One region of the Paenibacillus nuruki genome, then DNA from elsewhere that is predicted to be linked to it. Evidence: riboswitches for the same ligand, from Rfam matches in the RefSeq annotation. Region 1 holds a riboswitch; each other region holds the start of a gene.
The links. Region 1 has a riboswitch for thiamine pyrophosphate ahead of RCP16_RS17075 (ABC transporter substrate-binding protein). Riboswitches for the same ligand answer to the same signal wherever they lie in the genome.
Positions count from the first base shown of each region.

Region 2: another riboswitch for thiamine pyrophosphate. It lies ahead of thiM (hydroxyethylthiazole kinase); the one in region 1 lies ahead of RCP16_RS17075 (ABC transporter substrate-binding protein).
Region 3: another riboswitch for thiamine pyrophosphate. It lies ahead of tenA (thiaminase II); the one in region 1 lies ahead of RCP16_RS17075 (ABC transporter substrate-binding protein).
Region 4: another riboswitch for thiamine pyrophosphate. It lies ahead of RCP16_RS06155 (thiamine phosphate synthase); the one in region 1 lies ahead of RCP16_RS17075 (ABC transporter substrate-binding protein).

Region 1 is NZ_OY725677.1:3,844,926-3,850,096, forward strand. It holds gene RCP16_RS17060 (bifunctional 2',3'-cyclic-nucleotide 2'-phosphodiesterase/3'-nucleotidase) at 1-1,148, opposite strand, end outside; gene RCP16_RS17065 (aspartyl-phosphate phosphatase Spo0E family protein) at 1,479-1,655, opposite strand; gene RCP16_RS17070 (pyridoxamine 5'-phosphate oxidase family protein) at 1,946-2,362, opposite strand; TPP riboswitch at 2,601-2,712, shown strand; gene RCP16_RS17075 (ABC transporter substrate-binding protein) at 2,829-3,869, shown strand; gene RCP16_RS17080 (MTH1187 family thiamine-binding protein) at 3,890-4,180, shown strand; gene RCP16_RS17085 (ABC transporter permease) at 4,189-4,986, shown strand; gene RCP16_RS17090 (ABC transporter ATP-binding protein) at 4,973-5,171, shown strand, end outside.
Region 2 is NZ_OY725677.1:3,484,222-3,489,392, forward strand. It holds gene RCP16_RS15440 (DoxX family protein) at 1-448, shown strand, start outside; gene thiE (thiamine phosphate synthase) at 678-1,355, opposite strand; gene thiD (bifunctional hydroxymethylpyrimidine kinase/phosphomethylpyrimidine kinase) at 1,348-2,163, opposite strand; gene thiM (hydroxyethylthiazole kinase) at 2,248-3,066, opposite strand; TPP riboswitch at 3,237-3,339, opposite strand; gene RCP16_RS15460 (alpha/beta hydrolase) at 3,525-4,355, opposite strand; gene RCP16_RS15465 (DUF1129 family protein) at 4,504-5,171, shown strand, end outside.
Region 3 is NZ_OY725677.1:4,384,156-4,389,326, reverse strand. It holds gene RCP16_RS19480 (ABC transporter ATP-binding protein) at 1-1,163, opposite strand, end outside; gene RCP16_RS19475 (ECF transporter S component) at 1,141-1,737, opposite strand; gene tenA (thiaminase II) at 1,755-2,441, opposite strand; TPP riboswitch at 2,586-2,689, opposite strand; gene RCP16_RS19465 (TIGR01777 family oxidoreductase) at 2,861-3,757, shown strand; gene rluF (23S rRNA pseudouridine(2604) synthase RluF) at 3,874-4,581, shown strand; gene RCP16_RS19455 (nucleotide excision repair endonuclease) at 4,666-5,022, opposite strand.
Region 4 is NZ_OY725677.1:1,364,070-1,369,240, forward strand. It holds gene RCP16_RS06140 (hypothetical protein) at 1-450, shown strand, start outside; gene RCP16_RS06145 (hypothetical protein) at 437-1,429, shown strand; gene RCP16_RS06150 (ABC-F family ATP-binding cassette domain-containing protein) at 1,737-3,293, shown strand; TPP riboswitch at 3,445-3,554, shown strand; gene RCP16_RS06155 (thiamine phosphate synthase) at 3,798-4,433, shown strand; gene thiO (glycine oxidase ThiO) at 4,430-5,171, shown strand, end outside.

The sequences.
Region 1 (5,171 bases):
GTAGATTCACCTACAGGTCCACGAATATAACCTAGTGTTTCTTCATGTTCATGATATACAGAATCGACGACACCTTGATCTGCTTGAACCAATGCTTTTTTGGTTGCTGTATCATAGATTGGACGAGCTTCTACTTTAGAATCGCTTACTGTCCATTTGTCGCCCTGTTGTTTCAGTTCAAGGTCAATAATACCCAAGTGATCGCCCCAGAATCCTGGCTCTACAGAAGGAACACCATTGATTGTACCTTTTTCAAGATCAACGCCTGTTTTCCCAGCAAAATCAGCACTAGGGAATACTTTGTGTGCATGTCCGAACATAATCGCATCAATACCTGGCACTTTGCTCAAGTACAACACGGAATTTTCCATCAATTCAGTCTGTGGAATATCTTCAAACCCAGAATGCGGAACAGCAATAATAATGTCTGCGCCTTCTGCTTTCATTTGTGGAATAAATTTGTTCGCTGTTTCGATAATATCTTTAGCAACCACTTTCCCCGACAAGTTTGCGCTATCCCATTGCATGACTTGAGGTGGTACGAAGCCAATAACGCCTACTTTAATTGTATGCTTAGCTCCACTTTCGTCAGTTACTTCTTTATCTAGAATAAGGTAAGGTGTAAAGTAGTTCTTCTCGCCTTTACCTGTACCATCATCTGTATAAATATTAGCATTTACATAAGGGAAATTAGCACCTTTTAACGCATTGCCCAAGAAATCAAGGCCATAGTTAAATTCATGGTTACCGATATTTCCAGCATCGTAGCCCAATTGGTTCATGGCTTTGTAGACAGGATGAACTTCGCCTGTTTTTAAAGGATCGACTTTAGCTACATAATCGCCTAACGGATTACCCTGCAATAGATCACCGTTATCAATCAATACACTATTGGTTGCTTCTGCACGAGCATTTTTGATCAATGTCGCTGTTTTAGCGTAACCGTATTGATCTGTAGTTGCATCTGAGTAGTAATCATAGTTCATTACGTTAACATGAATATCTGTTGTCTCCAACAAACGCAATTTCACTGTAGATTCAGAAGAAGTGGTTTCTGCTGCAAAAGCAGGAACTGCCGACACTGCAAACAATTGCAGCGCTGCGATGACAGTAATTGCTTTTTTAAATGTTTTGTTTCCTAAGTTCAAAATAAAAAACCCCTCCCAAATATATTCGCATTTGCTTGACCTTTTACGACTTTATCTCTGCGCCCGATATGTATTATCAGCATGAATAACTCGCTTAACCATAGTTCATGCTGTTTTAAAACGATTACATTATATATTGTAATCTATTTATAGAATAGGCAAGATAAAGAAGAAAAGGCTACCAAAAGAAACGCATGATAGAATTGTATACTATCAGCTGATATATTTGAAGGGTTATTAGTTCTATTTTTTATGAAAATGATATTTATTTTACGAAAAATTCTATATTTTACATGATTGTGTTATGTTTCTTTTCATAAAATCTATACATTAAGGTATTAAAAAATCGGCATCTTGATCTTTATATTGAAAATACATATCTAAAATTCGATCTAATTGCTCGGACTGATCCAACACACGATAATCACGTACTCCGTGTTCTTCTGCCATCTGGTTCAGTATGCGGCGTTCCTGTTCGATCTGCTGTTCAATCTGTTTTAAATTCAAGGAAACCACCTCCAGTATAGTTCCTTTACAGTTCTACAATAAGAACTTTCAGTTTATTCCACCATCGGCATTTTACATGTTATGATCTAAAATAATTCTACTTATCTTTTTATACCTTATTTGGGCATACCTTATCAAGTTCCTCAAGTACCTATTTTATCCTTTTTTTGGAAATAAAAAGACGAAAAAACTCGGAATTTGAATTTTGCATTCATTTTACTTATTTCGCAAATTCAAATCCCGAGTTTTTTATACTATTACTGCCTATTTAATTCTTTTGAAAAAGAATATTATGCAGTCCAAGTTTGTTTGTTGCCATCTTTATCTGTATATTCAATCGTTTGTGGTTTGATATCTAGGATCACATAATCAGGATCTTCTGGACCGGAGAACCATTCTTTAAATTCTTCTTTCCAGACACGTTTTTTGAGTTCGTCGTCTGTAGATACAGAACTTACGCCTTCAATTTCAACAACTTGACTTGTGCCGCCTTTTTCATAACCCAACAATACATAACAGTTCGGATTTTTTTCTAACTCTTCGACTTTATGTGTTTTGCGGTTCGTCGCGAGATGAATATTTAAGCCTTCATTATATAGCGCCATATAACGTACTTTAGGTTTGTCATTTTCTACAGTACCTAGTGCACAAAATGGGTTACCTTCTAATGCAGTCAAAATTGCTTGTTCTTCAGCTGTTTTACTCATGATCAATCTCCTCCTGTATATAAACGTATGGGTGTATTCAATTTCTTAGTCTATGTATATCGAATAGATATGATAGAAAAAGATTGAATGGAACTTTATTAGTTACAAACTTCCGTATATGTAAATACCCTTAGACCGAGTTCCTGAACCGAAATAGATTGTCTATTGCTGATGACAACGCATTCTCTGTACTGGACAGTTGATACCCTCTGGTCTATAATTACAATGTAAAAAAACCGCATACGTACAGGGGAGCTAGTTGCAACTGGCTGAGAGTGTATTGTGATAAATACAGACCCTTATACCTGATCTGGATAATGCCAGCGTAGGAAAGTAACAAGTCGTTATATGCTGTATGTTGAGCTTATAATTGCACCTATGTCGTCCCGATGGGGGCGTTTTTTTTATGCCTTTTATCAAGTGAAGACCGATTCTACTATTTGATTGAACAGAAAGAAGGGTTAGGATGATTGGAAATAAAAAAGGGTGGCGGAAAAGCTTACCATGGTTAATGGTAGGTTTATTATGGATCACAACTGCATGTGGTTCAGCAGCAAGTACAACCAATACAACAGATGAAGCGGGCAATACATCTGCACTTAAAGATGTCAAAGTCGTTCTAGACTGGACACCTAATACAAATCATACCGGCTTATATGTAGCCCAAGCACAGGGCTTTTATAAAGAAGCAGGATTGAATGTCGAAATTATAGCGCCCGGACAAGGCGGAGCAGATACGATGGTCGCTTCTGGTGAAGTGCCTTTTGGAATCAGCTACCAAGAAAGTGTCACACAAGCTAGAGTACAAGGTGTTCCACTCGTCTCGCTTGCTGCTGTTATTCAACATAATACTTCTGGCTTCGCAGCACCTACAGATCGCGGGATCAAAACGCCTAAAGATATGGAAGGCAAATCCTATGGCGCTTGGGGCTCTCCTGTTGAAGAAGCTGTCATGAAATCAATTATGGACACGGACGGCGGCGATGTTAGCAAAGTTAAAAGTGTGAATATCGGGAATGCCGATTATTTTACAGCAGTACAAAAAGGAATCGACTTTGCCTGGATATTCTACGCATGGACAGGCATAGAAGCTGAACTTCGTGGTCAGCCGTTAGATATGTTATATGTTAAAGATTATTCTGACCAACTGGATTACTATACCCCTGTTATCGTAACCAATGAGAAGCAGATCTCTACCGATCCTGAATTGGTCAAATCATTTATGGCGGCAACCAGTAAAGGGTATGAATATGCGATTGCGCATCCAGACGAATCTGCGGATATCTTGCTCAAAGCTGTTCCTGATCTTGATCCTAAATTAGTAAAAGCCAGTCAAGAATGGTTATCTCCACGTTATCAAGATGATGCACCACGCTGGGGTGAACAAAAACAATCCGTCTGGGAAGGATATGCCAACTGGATGTTCAAGCAAAAATTGCTCGATAGTCCATTAGATGCAACTAAAGCCTACACCAATGATTATTTACCTGCGGCAACGACTAAATAGAGCATAAGGAGATGGATAGAATGGCACATACGTTACTCAGTATTCAAGTAATTCCCAAAACACAAGCAGGTGAGAACTCTTATGATTATGTAGATCGGGCGATTGAAGTAATTCAAGCATCCGGCGTGAAATATGAAGTGCATCCCCTCGAGACTACTATGGAAGGCGAACTTAGCGAATTGCTAGAAGTGGTTCGTCAAATGCATGAAGCTTTGGTGGAGAAAGGTAGTCCTAGTATCATTTCTCAGATCAAGATTGCACATAGTCCATCCGGTATCAGTATGGATGGATTGACCGAGAAGTACCGCTAATGTCTGCTATGAGATCATGGTGGAAAAGCATATGGCCGCCCCTGGGGGCGGTTGTTTTATTATTGGTCATCTGGCAATTGGCAACCAGTCTATTCCATATTGAAGCATGGATTCTGCCAAGTCCTGCGTTAATTGGACATGAAGCTTGGAGTGAAAAAGATCGACTGGGTCTGCATACGTGGGCAACTTTAAAGTTAACATTATCCGGTTTTAGTATCGGGGTCGCTGTAGGTCTACTGGTAGCAGGAGTACTTCATTACACTCCGTTTCTACGTTCAGCGCTATATCCGTTATTGATTTTGAGTCAAAATATTCCGACGATTGCACTGGGACCTCTACTTGTCATCTGGTTCGGATTTGGTATTTTATCCAAATTAATCGTGATTATTCTCGTCTGCTTTTTCCCGGTCACGATTGCGGCACTCAGCGGACTGGCTACAACCGATCGAACAATGCTCAATTATATGCAAATGATCGGTGCTTCCAAAAGCCAAATCTTTTGGAAATTAGAATTGCCTTTTAGCTTACCTTCGATCTTCTCTGGCGTAAAAATTGCAGCAACCTATAGTGTGATGGGTGCAATTATCGCAGAATGGATCAGCAGTAGTGAAGGAATAGGCTATTATATGATGTTACAGAAATCAGCATTCCGTACTGATCATATGTTTTTAGCGATTCTAGTCGTTGTCGCTATCAGTCTTTTGTTATTTATGATTATCAATCTTATTGAAAAATGGTCTATTCGTTGGCATCATCCTGCATCGATGCGTTCTGGCAAAGGAGGTTCCAAAGATGTCGATCAATAAATCTCAATCTTCACCTATCATCACGAACACTTCTACGCCACTGTTAGCATTACAACAGATCAGTAAATCTTTTGCACAAGGCAAGCAATCTTTACATGTGCTACAAGACATTTCTTTACATGTTGATCAAGGAGAATTTGTCTCGATTATCGGCCCTTCCGGTTCAGGTAAAAGCACACTGTTAC
Region 2 (5,171 bases), 360 kb from region 1:
GATCGCTGGTGGATGGGAAAAATTAAGTGGTGGCGGATTCGATGCTACTGGATTCTTAACAGGTGCTATCGCTAATACAGGCGGAGAACATCCAAGTGTACAAGCAGGCTGGGGCGCATTTTTACAACATTTCGCTTTACCAAATGTAGCACTATTCAATGTTCTTGTTCCTATCGGTGAATTCCTTGTCGGACTTGGATTAATCTTAGGTGCATGTACTACACTTGCAGCACTAATGGGAATGGTAATGAACTTCGCATTCTTGTTCTCGGGCACTGTAAGCACCAACCCTTACTTGTTACTTGCTGAAATTTTCATTATCGTTGCTGGTGCAAATGCTGGTAAAATTGGTCTAGATCGCTGGATCGTTCCTTACTTACGCACTCGCTTCTTCAACCGTCGTAACAAACAACAAGACACCTTGCCTAATCAGCATAAAATCGCTTAACGATATAAATAATCAAATCAATTGGCTTCTATAGAATGATCGATGTTATTCGCAGTAACATACAGATCATCACAAGGAGAACAGAAAAACCTACTGTACAATAGATAAAAAAATAGAAATCCACTTGAAAAGTCATTCGCTACACCGTACTTTAAGCTACGGTATACAGAATGACTTTTTTGTATTTTATTTTGAATAATTTCTATTCGAATCAACTTCAAGCCGTCTATTACTGCTTTTGATTGGCAATAAAGTGCTTGGTGAGTGTATTCAATCGCTCCGTAGCTTGCTCGACGTTGTCTTGTCCTGCAATCGCAGATATTACTGCTATTCCATCGGCTCCAGCGGTCAAGATCGGCTCTGCATTATCTGCATGAATACCACCAATACCCACTAATGGAATATGTATCTGATGGTTCTTAAGAGCTGTAATCGTACGTGTTCCTTGTACGGCTTCGGCATCAGCTTTGGAAGTGGTCGGATAGATCGGTCCTATGCCTAAGTAATCAGCTCCATCTTGAATAGCTTGTCTAGCTTCATCGACCGAATGAGCAGATACGCCAATCATCTTATTTTGCCCAAGACGTGCACGAATCTGATCGGCAGGTATATCTTCTTGCCCTACATGAATTCCATCGGCATCCAATGCAATCGCTAATTCAATATCATCATTCACTATAAACGGAATCTTATGCTCTCTACAGATCTGTTGAAGAGATTCAGCCAGTTGGTAGTACGCTTGCCCTGTGAGTGCCCCGACCCCTTTTTCACGAAATTGAAAAAGAGTAATCCCTCCTGCGATGGCAGATGTTAATACTTCTTCTGGTGGTTGTGTACAATTGACACTACCCATCACTAGATAAAGGCGTAAATACTGGCGCAATTGGTGTTGATCTGGCTTAGACATTATAGACCCGGCTCCTTTGTTGATACGCAAAATGATTAGTAGGCCCATGATCGGAACCAATTCCCAGTCCATCTTCAATCGCGGCTTGAATAAATTGCTTGGCGGTATCTACAGCTTCATGGATCGATTTACCTTGAGCTAATGTTGCCGTCAATGCCGCTGAAAAAGTACAGCCTGTCCCATGCGTATGCATTGTATCAATACGCTTGCTTTCAAAATATTCAAAATGTTGTCCATCATACAACAAATCCACAACGGTTGAAGTCGATGCATCATGTCCACCTTTAATCACTACATACGTTGCACCCATATCAATTAACTGTGTGGCGGCTTGTTCACGCTGTTGCATGTTGGTGATCGATATCCCTGTGAGTAGCTCTGCTTCTGGTAAATTGGGAGTGATGATCTCTGCTAACGGGATCAGATCCGAGACGAGCGCTTGTAATGCTTCTTGTTGCAAAAGCACAGATCCGCCTTTGGCTACCATCACTGGATCAATCACTAGATGTTGCCAATGGTACTGTTTTACTTTTTGAGCGACATGACGAATAATCTCAGCGCTAAATAACATCCCTGTTTTGACAGCATGCGGTTGTAGATCTGTACCGATTGAATCCAATTGCTGAATAATACCTTCAATTTCTACCGGATAGACTCCTTGTACCCCTTTTGTATTTTGAGCCGTAACAGCAGTAAGAACAGACATACCATAGACTCCGAGTTCTTGAAATGTTTTGAGATCGGCTTGAATCCCTGCGCCTCCTCCACTATCTGAACCAGCAATCGTTAAAGCTTGATATACATTCATTTTTTTCACTCCTTTGGATAGATTTGATTAGAAGATATTTTGTTACACAAAAATCACGTTTTATTGGATTAGAAGATGTCGCGCTTATCTTGCCAAGCGCTGGACTTTTGCGATTTTTGAATGGGTGGATACGATATCGGGTGTGACTAGAGAGAGTTGATTGATAAATTCGATCTGAAAGCTACCTGTACCTTGTCCTGCCGTCTGTTGGTAAGCAATCTCTGCTGCGATGCCGTAAAACGCTAGTGCTTCAACTACAGCGTTTAAGCGTTCTTGTGACTCTGTAGGATCAGCCACTGCGATAAATGCACCCACAACAGCACTGAGCAGGCAACCCCCGCCTGTGACCCGTGTTAAGATGCTGTGACTATTTGCAATGGTATAGGTGGTATTGCCATCAGTGACCACATCTTTTTCGCCTGTGATTGCTACGATACATTTCAATTGGCGAGCCGCTTGTTCAGCAATCTCGACCATATTTCCTTCGCCTGCTCCTGCATCTACGCCTTTGATATGCCATTGTTCGCCGATGACATTAGCGACTTCAGCTATATTGCCACGTAACACATCAATCTGGACATGCTCAGTAATCTGTATCGCCGACTGAGTACGATAAGGTGTTGCTCCTGCGCCTACCGGATCAAATACAACAGGTACACCTGCTTGATTGGCTGAGCGTCCTGCTTGGAGAATAGCTTCGACTGTATAAGGATCAAGCGTACCGATATTGAGCACCACAGCACTTGCCATTGCAGCCACATCTTTTACTTCTTCATGGGCATATGCCATAAAAGGAGAAGCGCCCAAAGCCAGCAATCCATTGGCTGTAAAATTAGTCACGACCATATTCGTAATATTATGAACAAGTGGATTTTGTGCTTGTACTTTTGCTAAAAAGCTCATTTAATTAGCCTCCTGTAATAAATAGATATTTTGCGATTACCCTATTCTATTTGGATTATATGTAGAAAAGGTTAGGCTTTATCTTATAAGAGCTGAACGCAATAAAGACCCATCCATCTCTAAAGAGACAAATGGGTCAAACATTCATTCAGGTAGACATAACTTGAGTGAAAATTCAGCCTCCACTTCCCTCCGCTAGTATAATCCAGATCAGGTTCCAAGGGTCCGAAAATCCATTTTCGTCTCAGCCAACAGGCTCCCCTAGTGAAATCAGTAACTATTCAATTGTTCTTTCTTACCATACCACTGGTGAATGATCTGGTAAAGAGTGAGAAATTGGTTAATATCTTACTATACAAGCGCTTGGCAGTATAAGCGCTACTTCTTCTAGTCCAATCGAACATGATTTTTGCGATAGCAAAATATCTTACGATATAAGTGTTTATATTGCCAAACGCTTATATCATCCAGTGTTGCCAATCGGTCTGAGCCACTTCACGTCCTGTAAGCCATTGACGGGTTTTGTCCAGCAATTCACGTCGGTGTGTGCCGTTAGAATACGTATGATCTGCTTGAAAAATGATTTCTTTATCACAGCGTCCTTCTGAACGTGTCCAGAATACTTTCTGATATAGAAAGGCATAATCGACAGGGATCACATCGTCGCCTGTTCCATGAATAACGAGCACATCGCCATTAAACTGCTTGGCTTCTTGAAACGGTTGATAATTGCCAAGTGAATCAAAGTATATTGGCGTAAATGAATACCCTAGATGGTCGGCTTTGCCTTCGATCACTGCTTGATCGTATTTGTCACGTCCTGTTAATTTGACGATATCGTTAAATGGATGCCCTACTGCTGACCAGAGCACCAGACTTTTGACACGTTGATCGCGTACCGATGTCAGAATCGCTACAGCTCCGCCCAAGCTATGACCAATTAAAGTGACCCGTGTCGGATCAATATCACTGCAAGTCATCGCATAATCAAGTACAGTACGAGTCTGAGCAACCATTGATTCTAAGCCTTCATTGCCATATTCGCCGCTGCTTTCACCGCAACCTGCATAATCAAAACGAACCACCATATAACCGTCAGCCGCCAATTCACGGGCTGTACTAACAAATAGGCGATCCACTCCAATGCGGCTGCCTACAAAACCATGGCAGATCACAATCAGCGGTGTACGGCTTTTGCCCCGTCCGACTAATTGCGGTTCCTGTTCTGGATAATGAATACTAGCTGTCAGATCCAAGTCGTGATGTCGAATGACGATATTACGTTCCATGATGATTCCTCCTTTTAAATAAACAATTCCGATCAGTTTAATGAGCTTTAATCTTGAAATCATATTATCATTAACGCTAGATCATTGTCAACGCAAGGAAAGTATGGCAAAATAATAGATTCGAACAATGAGAATGGAGGAATAAATAATGAGCACAATACGCCAGATGGTTAAAGATATTAATGTTGTACGAGATCAGTTAAAACCCGAAAATTTAGATTACTATGATGATGTGATTGTCCATGTACGGGATGCACGTATTGATCGTGAAGCTGGTGAAGAATTACTTTTAGAAATGGGTCATCATTTATTAGATGCACAGAAAAAAGGAAAAACCGCCAAACAGTTATTTGCTAAAGATTCGATGGAATATGGCAATATGTTAATTCGTAATTTACCCGAAAAGCGTCAATTGAGCAAGCCGATGTATTACTTGATGATTCCTTGGATAGCGCTCACATGGGTTTTTCTTATTCAAGCACTCATGGGTCTATTTCGAATCAGTATTAGCGATTCAGGAATTGTCGGGCAGATTAATGTAGCCACACTGATTATTGTCGCTGTCGGTTCGATTGCTTTAGTCGAAATGCTAACTCGATTTACCGATCAACCTGTTGAAAAAAGTGACACTACCAAACCGGGTATGCAAATCAATGCTCGTGCTATTTTGACGTACTTGGTAATTTTGATTTTGATTTTTGGTGTAGGTATCTTTTTACGTCAAGTGATGCCTGTGATTACGATTGTACCGTGGGTGAGTTTACTGTTATTTGTGATTGGAGTAGTTGGACAGAAATTTATTTTTATGCGCAAATA
Region 3 (5,171 bases), 540 kb from region 1:
CTCCAATTGCGTTGTCGTCCTCCAAAAGCAATCTCATCAAATACAGTATCTGTCACAAATTGCAGTTCAGGATTTTGAAAAACAAATCCTGCTTGCTCATATAGATCGCGATCACTCCACTTTTTCAAAAGGATATCTTGAAAGTAAAGTTGTCCGCTACGGATACGTTCTAGACGGATCAGGCTTTTGAGAAATGTGCTTTTGCCACTTCCATTCGCACCGACAATCGCTACCCATTCCCCTGACGGAATACGGATATTCATATCACGCATCACAGACTTTTGACGATAACCGATATCCAGTTGCTCGGTTACGATGATAGCAGACCCACCCTTACCTTCTTGGTCTGCATCTAATGCAGAAGCACGTCGTTGTTGTAAAGTCTGTTGCAATCGCTGTGCTAACGGATGCGAAGGATGATCTTGCACATCGTCCCATGTATACGGAAATAATTTGGGTTGCCAGATGCCTGCTTCTTGCATCTCTGCTCGATATCGCTGGATCATCTCTGCTGGCTCTCCTTGCGCAATCATACTGCCTTGCGCATTCATAAGAATGACTCGATCCATCCACTGTATACAGCCATCTAAAGTGTGCTCGACAAATACCATTGTCTGTCCATGCTGATCTGCTAGTTCATGTAGCAATTGAAAGATTTCTTTACGACTGACTGGATCTAATTGTGCGGTCGGTTCATCGAAAAAAAGAACTTCTGGTTCAAGCGCCAACAGACATGCTAATGCTAATCGTTGCTTCATGCCACCAGACAATGTCTCGATCGGCGTATGCCCATCTATATCCAGACCTACTTGCTTCATGACAGTCTCTATCATGGCATCCATTTGAGCACGGGGAATCAAGCGATTTTCTAAGCTAAAAGCGATCTCTTCATCCACATGAAGCATGCAGAACTGGGAATCTGGATCTTGGAACATGACTCCACATTGAGGGGCTAATCGAATCTCACCTTCCACCTCGGCTTCTACATGTTCAGGAATAATGCCTGATAACACAGATAATAGTGTCGACTTCCCACTTCCACTAGGTCCCAAAATAAGTAATTTTTCACCTCGTGAGATCGACAGATCAATACCGTTCAAAACGTTAGCTTCTCGATTATAAAAGCGTACCGACAGGTCTTTACACTCCAGAAGCGATTCCATTAGGTTTTCCCTTCTTCCGCCGTGCTTTCATAATTTCGTATTGATCCAGCACTCCTGTTTTGCACAAAGCTTCTACGACAATCTTAGCTAACCCTCCACCTAAGATCATTCCACTGATCATTTGAATAATCAGCGTTAACAGCAATATCTGAGTTGTATAGTAACCGAATCCGTTAGCAATAACGTTATAAAGGACTCCACCTACCGCTGCCAATGCACCGGACAACATGAGAGTCATCAAGTTATATCGTTTGTAGCCAAATAGAGCGAAAGCAATCTCTGCTCCAATCCCTTGAAACACACCGATCAATAAGGCAGATAAGCCAAAATGACTACCGGTTAATAGCTCTACCGCCGCAGCCGCTACTTCAGCGATCAATGCCGCCCCTGGCTTACGAATAATATAAGCCACAATCGGGCTTGCTATAATCCAGATGCCAAACATAAATCCTGCACCTACCGGTCCAACCAGTGCTGAGATCGGTATCCATAACGTAGACCAACCTAGATAAATCACACCGCAAGCTACAGCTAAAATAACTGTTAATACAACCTCTTTCATTTTCCATGTCATATGGATCGGCTGAGCATTCATACGCGTGCAACCTCCATCGGTACAGGCCAATCTTGTAGCGTGTAAGCCATGTCCCAGAACATATATTCAAATTGACAGCTCAGTAGAAAATGTTCTTTCATACGTGCACGATGTGCAGGTGTTGTCTGCTCTGCCCATTGATCTAAGCGAGCGCAAAATTGATGCGTTATTGTATCTGTTCGATTGCCATAGAAGCTGATCCAATCATAAAAAGGATGAGATGCATCAGGCTTCACCTCTTCCAGTAACTTCACACCAATTTCCCAGTATGTCCACGGACAAGGCAATAATACAGCCAAAATATCACCCAGATCACCTTCATGAGCTACTGTTAACATATGACGAATATAATGATGAGACGAAGGCGAAAGCGCATATCCTTGTAAATCTTCATATCTTACGCCTGCTACATCACAGAAATTATTATGAGGATGAATTTCACTATGAAGCACAAATGAAATCTGTTCATTAAACATCGCCATATCTTCGCGTGTTGGACACTTGGCAATCGCTGTTCCATAGATACGCATAAATGAATTCAAATACTCAAAATCTTGTTTTACATAATGGATTAACTGCTCACTACGCAGATCACCTTTGGCAATGCCTTGAACAAAGGGATGATTGAAAATCGCTTCAAAAATAGGGTCTGCTGCCTGTCTAATTTCCTGTGAAAATGTCATAATTGTATCCTCCTTAGATTGAAGCATCAGGATCGATGCTTGGTTAATAAAGAAGGACCACTGCTGGAATATATGGAAAAATACATGCAAAAAAGCCGCCCCGTGATGGAGCGGCAGAATAGGTGTACGTATTGTACAGGTACTCTTGCACAGTCTCCACTTTCCTACGCTAGTATGAACTAGATCAGGTTCCAAGGGTCCGGGATCTTCCCGTCTCAGCCTACACAAAGGCTCCCCTAGTGGTCATTCGATTCATTTGCATCTTACTGTACACACGATTGAAGAGACTGTCAACTGCTATAAGAATCTTGTGGTTTCCTTTTTTTACCGTTATACACTTATAAAATGGTGTAAAATATAGATATTATTAGGTATTTGCACGCAGATTAAAATATCTGAATAGAAGTGAGTTGATGGGGATGACACGTAAAGTGGTATTAGCAGGCGGTACCGGATTTATCGGGCAGTATTTGGAAAAAAAATTTACAGCTATGAATATAGATGTTCAGATCATTTCCAGACAATCTCCACATATCGCATGGGATGATTATCAAGGAATTGTGCAAGCGTTAGATGGCGCAGAGATGGTGATTAATCTGGCGGGGAAATCGGTCAATTGTCGTTATAACGAGCACAACAAACGTGAAATTATGAATTCCCGAGTAGAAACCACACAGACTCTTGGAAACGCTATCTTGGATTGTGAGCATCCACCTGCGGTATGGATGAATTCCAGTACAGCGACTATTTATCGTCATGCAGAAGATCGTCCGATGACCGAGACGAAAGGCGAGATCGGAACTGGCTTTTCAGTCGATGTTGCCAAAGCTTGGGAAGAAGCTTTTTTCGCGTTTAACCTTCCTCATACACGACAAGCAGCATTACGAATAGCGATTGTACTCGGTCCGGGCGGTGGGGTTATGACTCCTTTTCAAAATCTTGTTCGCTTTGGACTAGGGGGTCATCAAGGATCAGGCAAGCAGATGTTTAGCTGGATTCATGTTGAAGATTTATTCCAAATTATTTTATTTATTCAAGAGTGGGAATCTCTTGAAGGAGTATTTAACTGTACGTCGCCGAATCCAGTCACCAATCGAGAACTGATGGCGACCATGCGTAAAGTGATGCATCGTAAAGGCGGTCTGCCTGCTTCCACATGGATGCTGAATCTAGGTGCTCGAATCATCCGTACCGAGCCTGAATTGGTACTTAAAAGTCGCTGGGTGGTTCCTAATCGCCTGATCAAAGAAGGATTCATGTTCAAATACGGTCGCTTGGAAAAAGCACTACAACATATTTTGCATACCAAGTCATAATCTATAGATCTGTGAATGATTCTTTTAAAATACAGCAAAAAAGGGTATCGTAGAGATAGACTTGAGTTCGAGCAGAATAGCTGACTCAAAAATTAGAGTTAAAGGTGTGCTTATACGTGCGAATTAATAAATATATTAGTGAATCTGGAATTACATCCCGCCGGGGTGCTGATAAATGGATCAATGAAGGTATTGTCACGATCAATGGTGTGGTTGCCGAGCTTGGAAGTCAGGTGGAAGAAGGCGACGACGTTCGAGTGAATGGCAAGCCGATCCAAGTGGAACAGGAAAATGTCTATATTGTGCTTAACAAACCGGTAGGCATCACCAGTACAACCGAGCGTCATATTCGGGGAAATATCGTTGATTTTGTTAATCATCCTTTACGTATTTTTCATGTCGGGCGACTCGATAAAGACTCGGATGGCTTGATTATGCTGACCAATGACGGCGATATCGTCAACGAAATTTTACGTGCTGAAAATAAACATGAAAAAGAATATATCGTAACGGTCGATCAACCGATTACGCCTTCTTTTCTAAAAAACATGGCGTCTGGTGTAGAGATTCTCGATACGGTTACATTGCCTTGTCAGGTCGTTCAACAATCCAAATATGTATTCAAAATCATTTTGACTCAAGGCTTGAATCGTCAGATTCGCCGGATGTGCTCTGCTCTTGGTTATGAAGTACGTGCGCTACGCCGTACACGTATTATGAATATTCGTCTGGGTAATTTACCAACAGGCAAGTGGCGTGATCTTACCACCGATGAACTCAATCGCTTATTCCGTGATCTGGAATATACGCCGAAAAAACGCTAACACAACGAAAAATAAAAAGACCTCTTTGATGATCTGTTACCGAATGTAAGGTAGCGGATCAAATAAAAGAGGTCTTTATTACGTTTACTTGTAAAATACTTTTTCTACATTGTATTTTGCATGTAGTGTATTGATAATGTACGTCTCATAAATCTCACGATCCATAGCGTTGTCGATCAAGCAGACTTCAATTTTCGTCACTTCATCACGGTGATCTTTGATCGGTGATACGGTGTCTTCGAAATGCTTTTTGACGCGTGGTCTAAGCTTACGTGCTTTACCAACAAATAGTAATTCATCTTGTTCGTTATAGAACATAAAGATACCGCCTGTTTCACGCGAAATCAGATGAAAATCGGTAAATCCATAAATATGGCTAAGCTCAGGGTTAATTTGTTTCGTAATGGTAACATCCGCTGTTGGGATTGTTATATTAATCAATATGGTCACTTCCTCATTCTATATAGGTGTTTATCCTATCATAATTTGCACTCGAAAACTACGAATACTCTCATCTTACCATGTTGTAGACCATCATCTCTATAGGTTTCTAATGATTAGCAGTCAGTATCATTTGTGAAAACCAACGT
Region 4 (5,171 bases), 2.5 Mb from region 1:
ATGATGGTTTATAATGCAGTTGTTCAATTTACCGATGCTGTACGTACCAAAGGATATGTGACTCCAACAATGTACAATGATTTTACCCGTGAAATGAATGCCACAGGGAATCAGTACACTATTCAATTAGAACATTTGCACAAAACGTATCATCCTGAATATACAGATCCTGCGAATCCGAATACATTTGAAAATAAATTTACTACTGTATATGAAGGGTATTATGAGAATGCGATACTCCCTGTATTGTATCCAGAAAATAGTATGGCTAAAGATGATCCAAGCAGACAATATCGTTTACAAAATGGTGATTATTTCACCGTAAAAGTAGAAAGTACTAATCGAACCATGGCAGCGATCTTACGTGGGATGCTGGGAATTGAAGGAAATCAGAATCGTTCTGCTGTACTTGCACGTTATGGAGGCATGGTGCTCAATGAAGATTACTGATTTTGCAATTTTATTCGTAATTATTTTCTTTCCATTATTTTGGCTAAGTGGACTACATACCGATGAACAGTCACAAGCATCCAGTCTACAAATTTCGTACACTACAGCACTTCGGACTGCTTCTCAAGACGCAGGTCAGGTTATGAGTACTAATGAACAGCAACAATATGAAGCAGGATATTCTTCTAAGAAGTTTTTTCGAGCAGACAAAGAACTAGCTTTACAGACATTTCTGAATACACTTTATTTGAACTTTGGTATTCGTGGTGATGAATCGGCTCAGCAAAATCTTTTACATTATATTCCTGCTATTGTTGTGATAGATTATGATGGGTATTATATTTATGCCACCGAAAATTACATAGGTGCAGATGGATCATCCAATGCTAGACATACATGGCATCCCAAAAAGCCGTATGTGTATTCAGATGCGCAAGGTAACAGTATACAATTTACATTAGATCATACTGTTCATGTGACAGAAGCAAATACCGGCAAAGTATTAGATGGACAAGCAGAGCAGTTAGCTAATGAGACAGATATCGCACTTTTAGATCAAATGGATACCTTTGAGCAAGTTAGACGTACAGCTATCGTGAGTTCGATACAAAAAGATTTGGCTTATTATATCAACAAACACAATGAATATGCGTCTCATTACGGGATTTCTTATACATTTACGTTGCCAACGATCTCGCAAGAGGAATGGAATAATAGTATCAATGATATCGGTATTTTATCTTTTTTACAGGGGATTCCTACAGGTAGCGGTTATTACAATAATTATGCGCTAGGTGGAGGACGATTAGTGAAAAAGACTTCTTGGTTAGGAACAGTCGATCCTGATTCAGGTATTAAATATGCGTATCCTAATGGCTGTAAGTTACCTGCGCCTGCTCAAGATTTATTCACCGATGCCAAAGAAGCAGCGAAATCAGGATACTTTCTACGTGATTGCCGTAATCCTTTAATACATTAATCATTTACTAATTGGAGAGTATTATCTTTTTGACAATAAATAAGAATCGCTCAAGCGAATGGCTACCTATTTACAAGCTTTATTAATCGTTTTTATTCATTTGTTCGTAATAAATTCACTTACAACGGTGTTCAAATTTATTCAAAAAGTAGTAAATATATTTGCTTGATCAGAAAATGAATGTAAAAAAATGAAAATTTTCAGTTCTAGACAGCTTCTGCTTATGTTACAATACACTCTGTAGCAATTTTGTAACGGTGCATATTTAAAAAAGAGATATTTAATATAGACAGGAGCATTATTTAACATGAGTTTGTTATCAGTAGAAAATGTAACGCATAATTTTGGAGACCGGACATTATTTCGGGATGTATCTTTTCGTCTGCTTGCTGGAGAGCATGTAGGCTTAGTCGGTGCGAATGGCGCTGGCAAATCAACACTAATGAATATTATGACAGGTAAACTGTTAAAAGATAGCGGTAAAGTCGAATGGGCTCCGCGTGTACGTTATGGTTATTTGGATCAGCATACGAAGTTAACTGAAGGAAAAACAGTACGTGATGTACTTAAAGATGCTTTCCTTCCTTTACTGGAATTAGAACAACAACTAAACGAAGTCACTAACCAGATGGCAGATGCTTCACCTGAACAATTGGAAGTATTGTTGGAACAAATGGGTGATATCCAAGAACAACTGGAAATTGGAGATTTCTATTTACTAGATACCAAAGTTGAAGATATGGCTTATGGTCTGGGTCTGAATGTGATCGGACTTGATAAAGATGTAACAGCATTAAGTGGTGGACAACGTACCAAAGTATTACTTGCCAAATTACTACTTGAAAAGCCTAATGTATTGTTATTAGATGAGCCTACCAACTATCTGGATGTAGAACACATTCAATGGTTAACACGTTATCTACAAGACTATCCACATGCTTTTGTATTGATTTCGCATGATACGGATTTCATGAATCAAGTTGTTAATGTTATTTATCATTTGGAATTTGCCAAATTAAATCGGTATACAGCTGATTATGCTAAGTTTTTGGAAATGGCAGATATTCAAAAGCATCAACATATTGAAGCGTTTGAAAAACAGCAAGATTTTATCAAAAAACAAGAAGAATTTATTCAAAAAAATAAAGCACGTGCATCGACATCAGGACGTGCGAAAAGTCGTGAAAAGCAATTAAATCGGATCGAGCGAATCGACAAACCGGAAGAATTTGCAAAGCCGACATTTAATTTCAAAGAAGCACGTGCAAGTAGTAAAACGGTATTTGAAGGTAAAGATTTCGAGATCGGTTATACTCACGCTTTATTGCCTAAAATGACTATGAATATTGAACGTGGTGAGAAAATTGCTATCGTAGGTTGTAATGGTGTAGGTAAATCAACTTTGCTCAAAACAATTCTAGGTAAACTTCAACCGGTTAGTGGTAAAACGTATCTTGGCGATTATTTACATTCGGCTTATTTTGAGCAAGAAGTACGCCCGGATCAATTGACACCGATTGATGAAGTATGGAATGAATTTTCGCATTTGAGTCAAAATGAAGTTCGAGGTCACCTAGCACGTTGTGGATTGAAAAATGAGCATATTACACGTCCTATGCGTATGTTAAGTGGTGGAGAGCAAGCGAAAGTACGCTTATGCAAACTTTTATTACGTGAAAGCAACTGGGTACTGTTCGATGAGCCTACCAATCACTTGGATGTTCATGCTAAAAACGAACTGAAACGTGCTTTAAAAGCATACAAAGGTACGATCTTGCTTGTTTCTCATGAACCTGAATTTTATGAAGATTGGGTCACTAAAATTTGGGATGTTGAGCAATGGTCTGAAGCTAAAGCAAAATAATAGATGTATAAATAAAGCTAACAATATCATTTATGTATAATAATTTTAGATGTATATTTACTTTTGATTTACATTATTTGTATATTATATTTCTATAATAATTTGCTTTATCGAAATCTGTTTGCTAAGATGAATAACAAATCGAATAGCTTGAATGCACTAGGGGGGCCGCTTGAGGCTGAGATGAAAGTAGATATTGCTTTCGGACCCTTTGTACCTGATCTGGATCATACCAGCGTAGGGAAGTGGTAGCAGAGTTACGGAAATGTTAGATCATATTGCATGTACGATTAAGTCATTGACTGTATGGAGTAGAAATTATTTTATACAGAATTAGCTTATGACGATTGTCGATATGTTGTCCGTTATTCTAATAATAATCTTGTTTGATCTCAGACAAGAATCATTATTTTCTAAGTTTATACTAGCCACTTCTTTATTCATAAGAAGTGGCTTTTTTGCGTTCACTTATACATATTTTGAAGGAAGGAGAGCATATATCTTATGGAGCTTCATGCCATCAGTACAGGTCAACAATCGATCGATCAGCTTGTAAAGATAGCTTCCCAGATCTATTCATGGACGACCGCTATTCATATTCGTGAAAAAAAGTGGTCTGATTCTCAGGTCATTGATGCTGTCCAGCAGTTGATTCATACAGGAGTGCCACCATCCAAAATCAGGATCAATAGCCGACCTCAATTAGCAGTGGATCTGAATATAGGTGGTGTGCATTTGAGTGAATATATGTCTTATATAACTACAGATGATCCTCTTTCAAGATGGAAAGTCGGGCGATCTGTTCATAGCATAGAGCAAGCATTACAAGCTCAAGATGAAGGGGTCGATTATCTTTTTTATGGACATATTTATGCGACTACTTCTAAGCCAGATCTGAGTCCACGAGGATTGGATCAATTAGAAAAGCTTTGTCATGCTGTATCTATACCTGTGATTGCTATAGGTGGTATTCAACCCGAACATTGCCAAGACATTCATCAAGCAGGTGCTACAGGAATAGCTGTCATGTCGGGTATTTTTGAAGCGGAACATCCACAGCATGTCTGTCGGTTATATAACGAAAGTATTCAACAAGTTACTTTTACCGATCTACAATCACAATCATTAGGAAAGAAGTGAATCGGCGGATGGTTCATCTATCGAATGGTAAGACTAATCATTATGACGTGATCGTTGTAGGCGCTGGCGTTATCGGGGCTGCGCTTGCTTATGAACTGGCACAGCAAGGAGTCAAAGTCGCTTTGTTGGAAAAAAATCAACCCGCTTCTGGTGCGTCAGGGGCAGCAGGTGGAATGTTAGCGGCTCATTCAGAACATTTCGCTCATCAAGAGTTGTATCAATTGGCATTATACAGTCAATCGCTCTATAGCAAGCTGGCTACTGATCTATTGGAGCAGACAGGGATTGATATTGGACTGCGAACAGAAGGATTTTTGCTACCCATGACTGCTGTTCCTACACATACTGATTCCCAAGTAGATCGCAAAGAGTGGTGGAGTCCTTCACATTTAGCACAAGTGGAGCCATATATTCATGCTCCTTCTGGCATGATCTACAATCCAGATGAACCGCAATTAATTCCAGCTTTGCTCAATCAAGCCCTTGTTCAAGCAGCGATTCAATATCATGTCGATTTTTATCCAGAGACTGAAGTATATCGCTTACTACATTCGCAAAAGAAAGATCATATTACAGGTATAATCACTAATCAGGGAGAGATCCATGCTGAACAAGTAGTTTTAACAACAGGCTTATGTACACAACAATTGTTAGCAACAGAGCAGTATCATTTGCCTTTTGTGCCGGTTAAAGGAGAATTAATCGAAGTTAGTACGCCTTCTCAGTATCTTGGACATA